3 regions of the Lelliottia sp. RD5 genome follow, and region 2 is predicted to be linked to each of the others. Evidence: predicted binding sites of a transcription regulator. Region 2 holds the regulator's gene; each other region holds the start of a gene.

Region 1 (3,951 bases), 740 kb from region 2:
CGCAGATAGAAAGAGTGCTGGAAGTGATCGAGACTGTATTCATGGTCTTTACGGCGCGGTAAGAAACAGAGCGGCTGGGCATCGGGCAATTCAGCATCCAGCAGCAGCACTTCCGTGGTGGTCGCACTGCCCAGCGAGATAATCACATAGTGTTTAGAGGTGGTTTTATGCAGACTGACGTAAAACGTCTCGTCTTTTTCTTCATACACCAGCTCATCGCTATCCGAGGAAGTACCCACCGTATGGCGCCACACCTGATAAGGCAGCAACGTTGACGCGTGTTTTTTGACGTAATACACCGTTTCTGAATCATTTGCCCAGACGAAGGCTGACGAGACGTTATCCAGCATCTCTGGATACCAGTTCCCGGTCTCCAGATTGCGGAATCGCAGCCCATATTGCCGCCGAGAAAGATAATCCTCCGCCAACGCCATAATGGTGTTATCAGGTGAAATGCCCATCCCGCCGAGGGTATAGAATTCGCTGTGCGCAGCGCGCTGATTGGCATCAAGCAGGATTTCCCAGTCGTCCCACTCGGCGCTCAATACCGACTGGCGTTGATAAATAGCGTATTCGTTGCCCGGTTCGTAGATGTGACGATAGCGGTAACCGTTTCGGGTCCAGGGCGCAGAGACATCACGCTGCGGTTCGCGCGCGACCATTTCCGCCAACAGTTCATCCTGCAATGCCTGCTGAGAAGCCATGACCTGTCGGCCATAGTCATTTTCCTGGTGAAGGTAGTCGAGAACCTCTGGCTGCGAGCGCGAATCGTCCCTCAGCCAGTAGTAATTATCGATGCGCGTGTCACCGTGAGTGGTGAGCGCTTTTGGAATACGTCGGGCTTTTGGCAGCATATCAGTGTTTCTTTTATGTTTTACACCCTATAAGGGTGGCAAAACACACGCATGATGCAAGCGAAACGTGACAGCCGCAGGCGAAATTTACCCCGGTAATGCCTGTTTTTGCGCCTGAATATCCTTTTCGATGCCTTCGCGAACATCATGCGGAATTTTGAGCGCGTCACCCAGCGCATTCAGATAGCTGCGTTCCATAAAGTGATCGATGTCGATGGCCGCACAGCTGAGGAAGTACAGCTCAAGCGCTTCCTCTTCGTTTTTCACACTTTGCGCCAGACGCACGGGATCCAGCGGCTGTTCAATCGCCTGAGCGACTAACGCTCTACCCTGCTCTTCAACGCCCGCTTCCTGCATCTGCTGCTCAATGGCGGAGCGCTCCTGGTCGTCGATGTGTCCGTCGCTTTTAGCAGCAAAGACCAGCGCCAGAATTAACCGCTCGGTACGCACATCGATTGGCGACGTGTGTTGTCCAAACTGGGGTTCGCCCTGATGGGCCGTTCGGACTTTATCCTTGTATTTATTCCAGAGCACCGTTCCGGCAATGGCGCCTCCACCGGCTAACAGTGCGCCGGTGCCATATTTGGCCAACAGCTTTCGCGAGGATTTGTTCGCCACCAATAAACCTGCCAGACCACCCAGCGCACCCGGTACCAGTAGTTTGCTCAGCCCCTGCTCGCCGGATGATGACGCCTTTTGACCTAACATCGACTGCAATTGATTTAACCAGCCTGACATATTTTTCCCCACTTATCCGTTCACAATGATCACAGCCTAAGCGAGGTGATGTCAGGAAATGTCTGTCCGTGCAAAAGAAGCGCAAATTTCCTCGCCAGGCATCATTACCTTCCCCGGATGAAGACATACGCAAACGTTTTCGTATATACTGCGCGCAACTTTTTCAGGGGGATTTTATGACTTGTTTAGGAACTGCGCTGCGTCCGGCAGCCACGCGCGTCATGCTGTTAGGTTCAGGCGAGCTGGGAAAAGAAGTGGCCATTGAATGCCAGCGTCTGGGCATCGAAGTGATCGCCGTCGATCGTTATCCCGATGCCCCAGCCATGCACGTCGCGCATCGGTCGTACGTTATCAATATGCTGGATGGCGATGCCCTTCGCGCACTGATCGAACGCGAGAATCCTGACTATGTCGTGCCGGAAATTGAAGCCATCGCGACGGACACATTGTTGTCACTGGAAGCGGAAGGCCAACGCGTTGTGCCTTGCGCTCGCGCCGCGAAGCTGACCATGAACCGTGAAGGCATACGCCGTCTTGCGGCGGAAGAGCTGGCAATCCCGACGTCAAGCTACCGCTTCGCGGACGGTAAAGCCGATTTCCTGCAGGCTGTAGAAGAGATTGGTTACCCGTGCATCATTAAACCGGTAATGAGTTCCTCGGGTAAAGGGCAGAGTTTTATTCGCGATGAAAGCACACTGGATAAAGCCTGGGACTACGCCCAACAGGGTGGCCGTGCGGGCGCCGGACGCGTTATCGTCGAGGGGGTGGTGAAGTTTGATTTCGAAATCACCCTGCTCACGGTAAGCGCAGTTGATGGCGTGCATTTCTGCGACCCGATTGGACACCGTCAGGAAGACGGGGATTACCGTGAATCCTGGCAGCCGCAGCAAATGAGCGCTCTGGCGCTTGAGCGCGCGCAGGAGATCGCCCGCAAAGTGGTCATCGCACTGGGCGGTTTCGGCCTGTTTGGAGTGGAACTGTTTGTGTGTGGCGACGACGTCATTTTCAGCGAAGTGTCCCCTCGCCCGCACGATACCGGCATGGTGACGCTGATCTCTCAGGATTTATCAGAGTTTGCGCTGCACGTGCGCGCATTCCTGGGGTTGCCTGTGGGCGGAATTCGTCAGTACGGTCCGGCCGCGTCCGCCGTGATCCTGCCAAAGCTCACCAGTCAAAACGTAATGTTTGATCGCGTGGAATCTGCCGTGGGTGCAGGTCTGCAGGTACGTTTGTTTGGCAAGCCGGAAATTGACGGTTCGCGTCGTCTGGGCGTGACGTTAGCAGTAGCGGACAGCGTAGAAGAGGCTGTTGCGAGAGCGAAAAAGGCCAGTGCGAGTGTGATCGTCAGAGGATAAACAAAACGGGCCGTTTGGCCCGTTTTTGATGGTCTTACTGCTTCGCGCCTTCGACTGCTTCGCGCGCCAGTTTGGTAATGCGCTCCCAGTCGCCCGCTTCCAGCGCATCCGCCGGAACCAGCCAGGAACCACCGATACACAGTACGCTTTTCAGCGCCAGGTAATCGCGGTAGTTTGCCGGAGAGATACCGCCAGTCGGGCAGAAACGCACCTGAGAGAACGGGCCTGCAATCGCCTGCAGCGCTTTAGTGCCGCCATTCGCTTCCGCCGGGAAGAATTTGAACTCTTTAAGACCGTAGTCCATACCCAGCATCAGTTCAGAAACCGTGCTGATCCCAGGAATCAACGGGATAGAACCTTCTGTTGCCGCTTTCAGCAGTGGCTCAGTCAGGCCCGGGCTGATGGCAAACTGCGCGCCTGCTTCAGTCACTTCAGCCAGCTGCTGTGGATTCAGCACGGTACCGGCACCGATAATTGCATCAGGGACTTCCTTCGCAATGGCACGGATGGCATCCATTGCGCATGGCGTACGCAGCGTCACTTCCAGAACACGAACCCCACCTGCAACCAGTGCTTTCGCCATCGGAACGGCGTGCTCCAGTTTATTCACCACGATAACCGGCACTACAGGACCGGTTGTCAGGATTGCTTCCGCACTTGTTTTCCAGTTTTTCATCAGTGTTTTTCTCTCGCCAGATCGATAATTCTTGTCGTCTTAAAACGTAATACAGGTCGCACCCTGTTCAGCGCCGGAAAGTTTCTCGCGCAGCGCACTGAACATTTCGCGCCCTGTTCCCACACGCGACGCGCTCAGGTCAGGAATATGCGGCTTACGGGCTTCAAGTTCGGCTTCATCCACCAGCAGGGTCAATTCGCCTGTCTGGCCATTCACGCGGATGATGTCGCCATCGCGGACTTTCGCCAGCAATCCACCATCATAGGCTTCGGGCGTGACGTGAATCGCTGATGGCACTTTACCTGATGCGCCAGAGAGTCGTCCATCG
Region 2 (3,951 bases):
GTGATGATAAACAGCGTGGCAAAGATCGCCTGCCAGTCAAAATGCACCAGAATCCAGCTCCCGAGCAGCGGCGCCAGCGCCGGTGAAAGCCCCACGAGCGGCATGATGGTCGCAAAAATACGGTTAACGCGGGATGCGGGATAGTAGTCGGTGACCAGCGCCTGCCAGGTCACTGCGGCAGCACACACGCCAAACGCCTGCACAAAGCGCAGTACCAGCAGCCAGGTTGCATCACGCACCCACAGCATGCCCAGACATCCCAGCGCAAAGATGGTTAAGCCGAGAAGAAGAATAGGTTTGCGGCCATAACGGTCAGAGAGCGGTCCCCACAGCAGCTGTGCGAAGGCAAAACCGGCCAGGAACAAGCTGAGGCTGGCGCTGATTGCGGCAGCCGGTGTCTGCAAGTCTTGCTGCATCGCGGCAAACGCCGGCAAATACATGTCGGTGGCTAAAAAGCCCAGCACGCTCAAACCGCCGAGCCAGACTAAGAATCCGTTGTTGGGTTGCATTGTCATTTCCTAATGAAGGCAGGTGTACTTTGGCGCAGAGTGTAGGGAGTGCAATCTGGCTTGTGAAACGCTAATATTTGGCGGTTGCGTTCAAAAATTTTGCAGGCAAAAAATGTGGTCTGAATATTCATTAGAAGTTGTGGATGCTGTCGCCCGAAATGGTAGCTTTAGCGGAGCCGCGCAAGAACTGCATCGCGTACCATCTGCCGTCAGCTATACGGTACGGCAGATGGAGGAGTGGCTGGCAGTACCCCTGTTCGAACGCCGTCATCGGGATGTCGTTCTGACCCCGGCTGGCGTGTGGTTTTTGAAAGAAGGCCGATCTGTTATCAAAAAAATGATGATCACGCGTGAACAGTGCCAGCAGATTGCCAATGGCTGGCGCGGTCATCTTTCGATTGCGGTGGATAACATCGTTAAACCTCAACGGACGCGGCAGATGGTAGTCGATTTCTATCGCCATTTCTCGGATGTGGAACTTCGCGTGTCCCAGGAAGTGTTTAATGGCGTATGGGATGCGTTATCCGACGGTAGGGTGGAGATGGCGATCGGCGCGACACAGGCCATTCCCGTCGGGGGCCGCTATGCCTTTCGGGATATGGGAACATTGAGCTGGCGCTGCGTGGTGGCAAGCGATCATCCTTTGGCCACGATGGAAGGCCCGCTGAGTGACGACGTGTTGCGCAACTGGCCGTCGCTGGTGATGGAGGACACGTCACGATCGCTGCCAAAGCGCATCACCTGGCTGCTTGATAACCAGCGGCGGGTCGTCGCGCCAGACTGGGAATCGTCGGCAACCTGTTTGTCGGCTGGATTGTGTGTGGGGATGGTGCCTGTGCATTTCGCGCGTCCACGGATTGATCGCGGAGAATGGGTGGCGCTCGAGCTTGAAAATCCGTTTCCGGTTGCGGCCTGTTGCCTGACATGGCAGCAAAACGATATGTCGCCTGCGCTGGCCTGGCTGCTGGACTATTTAGGTGATAGTGAAACGCTGAACAGAGAGTGGCTACGGGAGCCGGAATAACCGGCCCCGTAGAAACGATTAACGACGGTAATCGCGGAACGGTCCGTCAGCGACGGAGCGACGTTCAATCAGACGCGGATGGACTTCAATTGACTGAGACTCTTCACGCTTGCTGACGATACGATCCATCAGCATGTTGAACGCCGTTTCACCCAGGGAGTCTTTCGGCTGATGAATCGTCGTCAGCGCGGGAGTAAAGTAGCGAGCGTTGCGCACGTTATCATACCCGATCACGGAAATATCCTGCGGGACGCGTAAACCCAGCTCATCGGCTGCGCAAAGCGCACCCATCGCCATAATATCACCGCCGCAGAACACGGCTGTCGGACGATGTGAGTGCGAAACAATCTGCTGCATCGCGCGGTAGCCCGATTCTGGCTCAAAGTCGCCCTGTACAATCCAGTTTTCCGGGACGGTAATCAGCGCTTCTTCCATGGCTTTCATAAAGCCTGCCAGACGGCCAGCACCGGTGTTGCGCTCAAGCGGGCCGGGGATGACACCAATCTCGCGATGACCACGTTCGATCAGGTAACGGCCAGCCATGTAACCGCCTTCGAAGGCGTTATCGTTAACGGAATCGGTAAAGTCAGCGCGCGTGTCACCCCAATCCATTACCACCATTGGGATATGACGATACTCTTCGAGCATCGACAGCACGGATTCTGGATATTCGGAACACATGACCAACAGGCCATCGACGCGCTTTTGCGCCATCATCGACAGGTAAGCGCGCTGTTTTTCCTGACTGTTCCAGGCATTTCCCAGAATCAGGGTATAGCCTTTCTGGAAGCAGTTTTTCTCAACCGCTTCGATAATTTCGGCGAAATAGGCCGCTTCACTGCTGGTCGCCAGCAGACCAATTGACTTGGTGTGATTCACTTTCAAGCTGCGAGCAACAGCGCTCGGTGAGTAGTGCAATTCTTTGATTGCAGCCCAAACGGCGTTGCGCGTCTCTTCCGCCACGAAACGGGTTTTGTTAATTACATGTGATACGGTTGTAGTGGAAACGTTTGCGCGTTTCGCTACATCTTTAATTGTTGCCATTAGCTGTCACTCCAGACCATATCCTAAGCTCCTGATAAATTGAGAGGTAAACGTTTGCCTTCTCTCACCCTAATCTCGCAAATTGAATTGCGATACGCCGGGAAAACGACACAGGACGTCAGGAGGGGGTCAGTGGCCGGTACGCTTATAAATTTAGCGTGGAATTTTGTCTTATCTTGATGAAAAGGGGAAGCGCAAAAACGGTTATCAGCCTAAATCCAGGAAGATTTTTGAGGTAAACTGTGTAAAAATGAGCAAGCTCACTTTTCATGTGGGGATTAAAAGGAGAAAAATTGATGAATACCGATCTTAAGTTTTCGTTAACGACCACGATTATCGTGCTGGGTTTGATTGTTGCGGCAAGTTTTACAGCTATTCTGCACTGATTCAGGCGGGGGAGAGCCTTCTCCCTCGTTTTCTTCCTTTCATTGTTACTCTCCCGACAATAATCTTTTGCCAATTTGTTAACTTCTCATTTTTTGTGATTGCTGTCATGCTTTCGGCATGTTTTTCTGTGTCGCATAAAGGCACGGTATCCGGAGTTAATGAATGAAAATCAATTTTCCACTGCTGGCCCTTGCAATTGGCGCATTTGGGATCGGCACCACCGAGTTTTCCCCAATGGGGCTTTTACCGGTCATCGCTAAAGGGGTTGACGTTTCTATTCCTGCGGCGGGCATGCTGATCAGTGCTTATGCCATTGGCGTGATGATCGGCGCACCCCTGATGACGTTACTGCTTTCCCATCGCGCGCGTCGTAATGCGCTTATTTTTCTGATGGCCATCTTCACCCTGGGTAATGTGCTTTCGGCGCTCTCTCCGGACTACACCACCCTCCTGTTGTCGCGCATTCTGACCAGCCTCAATCACGGCGCATTCTTTGGCCTGGGGTCGGTAGTGGCCGCAAGCGTGGTACCCAAGCACAAACAGGCGAGCGCGGTCGCCACGATGTTTATGGGGCTAACGATTGCGAATATTGGCGGCGTGCCGGCGGCCACCTGGCTGGGTGAAGTCATCGGCTGGCGTATGTCTTTCCTTGCGACAGCGATGCTGGGTGTCGTGGCGATGATCGCGCTGTTCTTCTCATTGCCGAAAGGCGGAGCGGGCGAGCGTCCGGATGTGCGCAAAGAGCTGTCGGTTCTGCTCCGTCCGCAGGTGCTGTCTGCGCTGTTGACGACGGTACTGGGCGCTGGAGCGATGTTTACGCTCTATACCTATATTTCGCCCGTGCTGCACGACATTACGCATGCCACACCGTTCTTTGTAACGGCAATGCTGGTGTTGATTGGTGTGGGATTCACCCTCGGCAACTACCTGGGCGGCAAACTGGCGGACCGTTCAGTGAGCGGTACATTGAAAGGATTCTTGACGTTG
Region 3 (3,951 bases), on a different contig from region 2:
TTTGGTTCCCATGTTAACGCGTGCGCTGTACACGGAAATTTTATCAATGAAGGAGTCTGGACGTGCGAAGTAAACGTATTCAAACAGGCACGGATTGCTAACCGGGTTTTCCGCACACTGACGGGTAAACAGCTGGCCTTTTTCGGTAACGTACACCGCTTCACCCGGCGCAACGTCGCGCAGGAATTCGAAGCCCAGCGTGTCTAACGCCACACTCTCGGAGGCAACCATGTATTCGGTTCGGCCATCACCCAGATCGCGTTTACCCAGCACCAGCGGACGAATACCGTTCGGGTCGCGGAAGGCCACCATACCGTGGCCGATAATCATCGCGACGCAGGCATAAGCGCCCCGAATCAGGCGATTTGTCGCGGCAATCGCGGCAAAAATGTTGTCTGCTTCCAGCGGATAATGGCGGAAGTTATCCAGCTCACTGGCAAAGATATTGAGCAGGATTTCTGAATCAGAAGTGGTGTTAATGTGGCGACGTTTCTCTTCGAAGAGCTTTTTACGTAGCTCATGCGCATTGGTCAGATTGCCATTGTGGGCAAGCGTAATACCGTACGGTGAGTTCACATAAAAAGGCTGAGCTTCAGAAGCGCTGGAACTGCCAGCAGTAGGATAACGAACGTGACCAACACCCATGTTGCCTTGCAGGCGCTGCATATGGCGGGCTTCAAACACATCGTTGACCAGGCCATTCGCTTTGCGTAAACGGAAGCAGTTGTTTGCATCAATCGTGATGATACCCGCTGCATCCTGACCACGGTGCTGAAGCACCGATAACGCGTCATAGATAGACTGGTTTACCGGCATGAAACCGGCGATACCGACAATACCGCACATTCGTCTTTTCCTCGTTAAGAGCGTGGTTTAGTAGGCGTCATTGTCGCAGGCAGTTTGAGTGCAGACAGCGCCCAACAACTGGAGCGAACACGTACCCTAATAAACCAAACTCTAAGCCACATCTCAGGGTTAGACCCTGGGCAAGAAACTCGACGAGCTTTGCAGATAGTCAAAGAACCATCTGATGATGAAGCTGAACTGTGGTATCAACTGCGATTTCTGCCAGTCTTCACCTTTTGAAACCCCGGTAAAGGTATCAAGGAAGAACAGTATCGCGGCCACAATCAATACGCCTCGCAACGCACCAAAACAGATCCCCAACACCCTGTCTGTTCCTGACAGACCGGTTTTCTCGACCAGCTGACCTATCACGTAATTGACGATAGCGCCGACGAGTAGAGTCGCAACAAACAGCACCGCGATGGCGATCCCATTTCGGACCAGTTCATCTTCAAAGCCCGTGAACCAAACGGACAGGTACGTGTAGTAATGACTGGCAACAAAGAAAGCACAACCCCATGTCACCAGCGATAACGCTTCACGAACAAAGCCACGGATCAGGCTAACCAGACAGGAAAAACCAATCACCGCAATGATGGCGTAATCAATCCAGACCATATATGTCCCACGATTAAACGCCCTGTCATCCAGTTCGGGGCGAATTCTAACAGAAAAAGAAAACGTTTGCGTAGGGATTTCCTTCCCCCGCGTAAATAAAAAAGGCGCTGAAAAAATGTTCAACGCCGAGGGCTTCTTACGTCTCTTCGGACGGATGCCTGGACCTTCTCCTCTCACCGTCCCCCTCTCCTTAAAGGGAAAATGGGACGGTTTTCCCCCGCTCTTTTTAGAGAAAGGGCCGGGATAAGGTCAATCAGTTTGCACTGTAATTCATCACCACGCCGCTCAAACCGGAAATCTGCTTCAGCTCGCCAAGCGACCCTTTCAGTTTATCTTTCGAGGCATCCGGGCCGACGAGAATGCGGGTAATTTTACCCTGCACTGGCGTCGAAGGTGAAGTGTAAACACGATATCCCGCACCGCGTAATTTACCGACGACTTCATTGACTTTATCGGCATTTTTTAACGCGCCCAACTGCACAACGTAGGCTTTTCCGGTTGGTGCAGGTTTTTCTTCCTGGGCCGGTTTTTCCGGAGGCACTTCCGTCGCAGCAGCAATTTGCTCGCTGGCTTTATCTCGCTGCGGTTTCGGTTGAGGTTTTTCGACAGGTTTTGCTTTCTCGACAGGCTTCGGTTGCACCACCGGCTCTGCGACAGGATCCAGCTCGTTACTGCCGTTGCCGGTTAAGCGAGTGCCATCCAGCGATGGCGCAGCCGCGTCTCCGGCGCGCACTTCTTCCGCGGCACCTTCAGGCGGCTGTGCCGGCAGCGCCTGCGTTGCCGCAGGTAACATGTCAGGTTCATCACGATCGCCTGGTTTTGGCACCAGTGGGATTGCCGCAAATTCATCCTGATAATGTTTTTTTTGCCCATCCAACAGGCCAGGAAGAATAATCACTCCCAGCGCCACCAACACAATGGTTCCTGTTAAACGGTTCTGAAACTTACTCGCCACTGGTTCTCCCCGCGTCCATCACTTCCATGACATGTGCAACGGTATGGAATGACCCACATACCAGCACGGTATCTTCAGGTTTAGCATCAGCCATCGCCGCATGCCACGCCTGTGCCACGCTATCAAAGGCGGTTCCTGCGCTAATATGTTCCATCAGCTGTTCAGCAGTCGCACCGCGTGGCCCTTCCAGTGGAGCACAATACCAGCAATCGACAACACTCTCCATGCAGGCCAGCGTGCCGCCAATATCTTTATCATGAAGCATACCGATAACCGCCAGAACGCGCCCGTTTTTTGGCAATGATTTCAGGCGTTCTGCGAGATAGCCAGCAGCGTGTGGGTTGTGCGCAACGTCCAGAATCAAACGCGGCGATTCACTCACTATCTGGAAACGTCCCGGAAGCATGGCGTTTTGGATGCCGTCGCGGATTGCCTGCTCGCTGACGTTCAAACCGCTTGCGCGTATCGCTGCGAGCGCGGTGGCGGCATTGGGCTGAGGAACATGCGGGAGCGGAAGATGCTCAAGCACACCCTGCGCATCACTAAAGCGCCAGTCGTTTTCCGTCACGTCATACTGCCAGTCTACGCCCAGACGCAGCAGGACAGAGCCCTTTTCCTGCGCCACATCGGCAATGGTATGCGGCATATCAGGCTCGCCTACGACAGCCGGTTTATTCGCCCGGAAAATGCCCGCTTTCTCACGACCAATACTTTCGCGGTCCGGTCCCAGCCAGTCGATATGATCCAGTGCGATGCTGGTGACCACCGAAACATCGGCATCAACCATATTGGTGGCATCAAGACGCCCGCCGAGACCGACTTCCAGGATCACTACGTCCAGCTTCGCCTGCTTAAAGAGCCACAGCGCCGAGAGCGTGCCGTACTCGAAATAAGATAATGAAATCTCACCACGCGCCGCTTCGATTTCGGCAAAAGAGGCGGTATGCGCAGACTCTGGCAGCTCGGTATTTTGAATGCGAACGCGCTCTGTGTAGCGTACCAGGTGCGGAGAGCTGTACACGCCGACCTTATACCCTGCCGCCATCAGCATTGACTCCAGCGTACGGCAGGTGGTGCCCTTGCCGTTGGTGCCGGCGACGGTGAAAACGAACGGCGCGGGTTTCAACACATTAAGGCGAGCCGCTACCTGGCTGACGCGCTCAAGCCCCATATCGATGGTTTTACTGTGCAGGTTTTCCAGATAAGAAAGCCACGTGACCAGGGGTGACGTGGCTTGGGGAATGCTGTTGTTTTCCATGATACGCACTTTTCAGTTACGGTGAGAAAGCAAAAGGGCAGCGCCGTTTGGCCCTGCCCTTTCGAGTTATCAGGCTTCGGGTTCCTGATCCGGTACAACGACGCTTTCGCGTGGTTCATCCGGGCTCGGCGCGGGCAGATTCATCAGCTTCGCCAGGATACTTGCCAGTTTCAGGCGCATTTCCGGACGGCGAACGATCATATCGATGGCGCCTTTTTGGATGAGGAATTCGCTGCGCTGGAAGCCAGGCGGCAATTTCTCACGCACGGTTTGC

The links. Region 2 encodes PurR, which represses purine synthesis genes. Its sites were predicted from a motif close to CANGCAAACGTTTGCNTG; they were not measured.
Region 1: purT (formate-dependent phosphoribosylglycinamide formyltransferase) is a predicted target of PurR. The motif match lies at 1,719-1,736, and genes of this name have one in related genera.
Region 3: cvpA (colicin V production protein) is a predicted target of PurR. The motif match lies at 1,520-1,537, and genes of this name have one in related genera.

The regions. Positions count from the first base shown of each region.
Region 1 covers NZ_JBVYHQ010000001.1:49,923-53,873, reverse strand. Annotated here, with positions in the region: gene ptrB (oligopeptidase B) at 1-854, opposite strand, end outside; gene AC0LWE_RS00235 (tellurite resistance TerB family protein) at 942-1,592, opposite strand; gene purT (formate-dependent phosphoribosylglycinamide formyltransferase) at 1,769-2,947, shown strand; gene kdgA (bifunctional 4-hydroxy-2-oxoglutarate aldolase/2-dehydro-3-deoxy-phosphogluconate aldolase) at 2,982-3,623, opposite strand; gene edd (phosphogluconate dehydratase) at 3,663-3,951, opposite strand, start outside.
Region 2 covers NZ_JBVYHQ010000001.1:793,996-797,946, reverse strand. Annotated here, with positions in the region: gene punC (purine nucleoside transporter PunC) at 1-509, opposite strand, end outside; gene punR (DNA-binding transcriptional activator PunR) at 622-1,533, shown strand; gene purR (HTH-type transcriptional repressor PurR) at 1,552-2,577, opposite strand; gene cydH (cytochrome bd-I oxidase subunit CydH) at 2,874-2,963, shown strand; gene AC0LWE_RS03960 (MFS transporter) at 3,127-3,951, shown strand, end outside.
Region 3 covers NZ_JBVYHQ010000003.1:199,070-203,020, reverse strand. Annotated here, with positions in the region: gene purF (amidophosphoribosyltransferase) at 1-846, opposite strand, end outside; gene cvpA (colicin V production protein) at 976-1,464, opposite strand; gene dedD (cell division protein DedD) at 1,718-2,419, opposite strand; gene folC (bifunctional tetrahydrofolate synthase/dihydrofolate synthase) at 2,409-3,677, opposite strand; gene accD (acetyl-CoA carboxylase, carboxyltransferase subunit beta) at 3,747-3,951, opposite strand, start outside.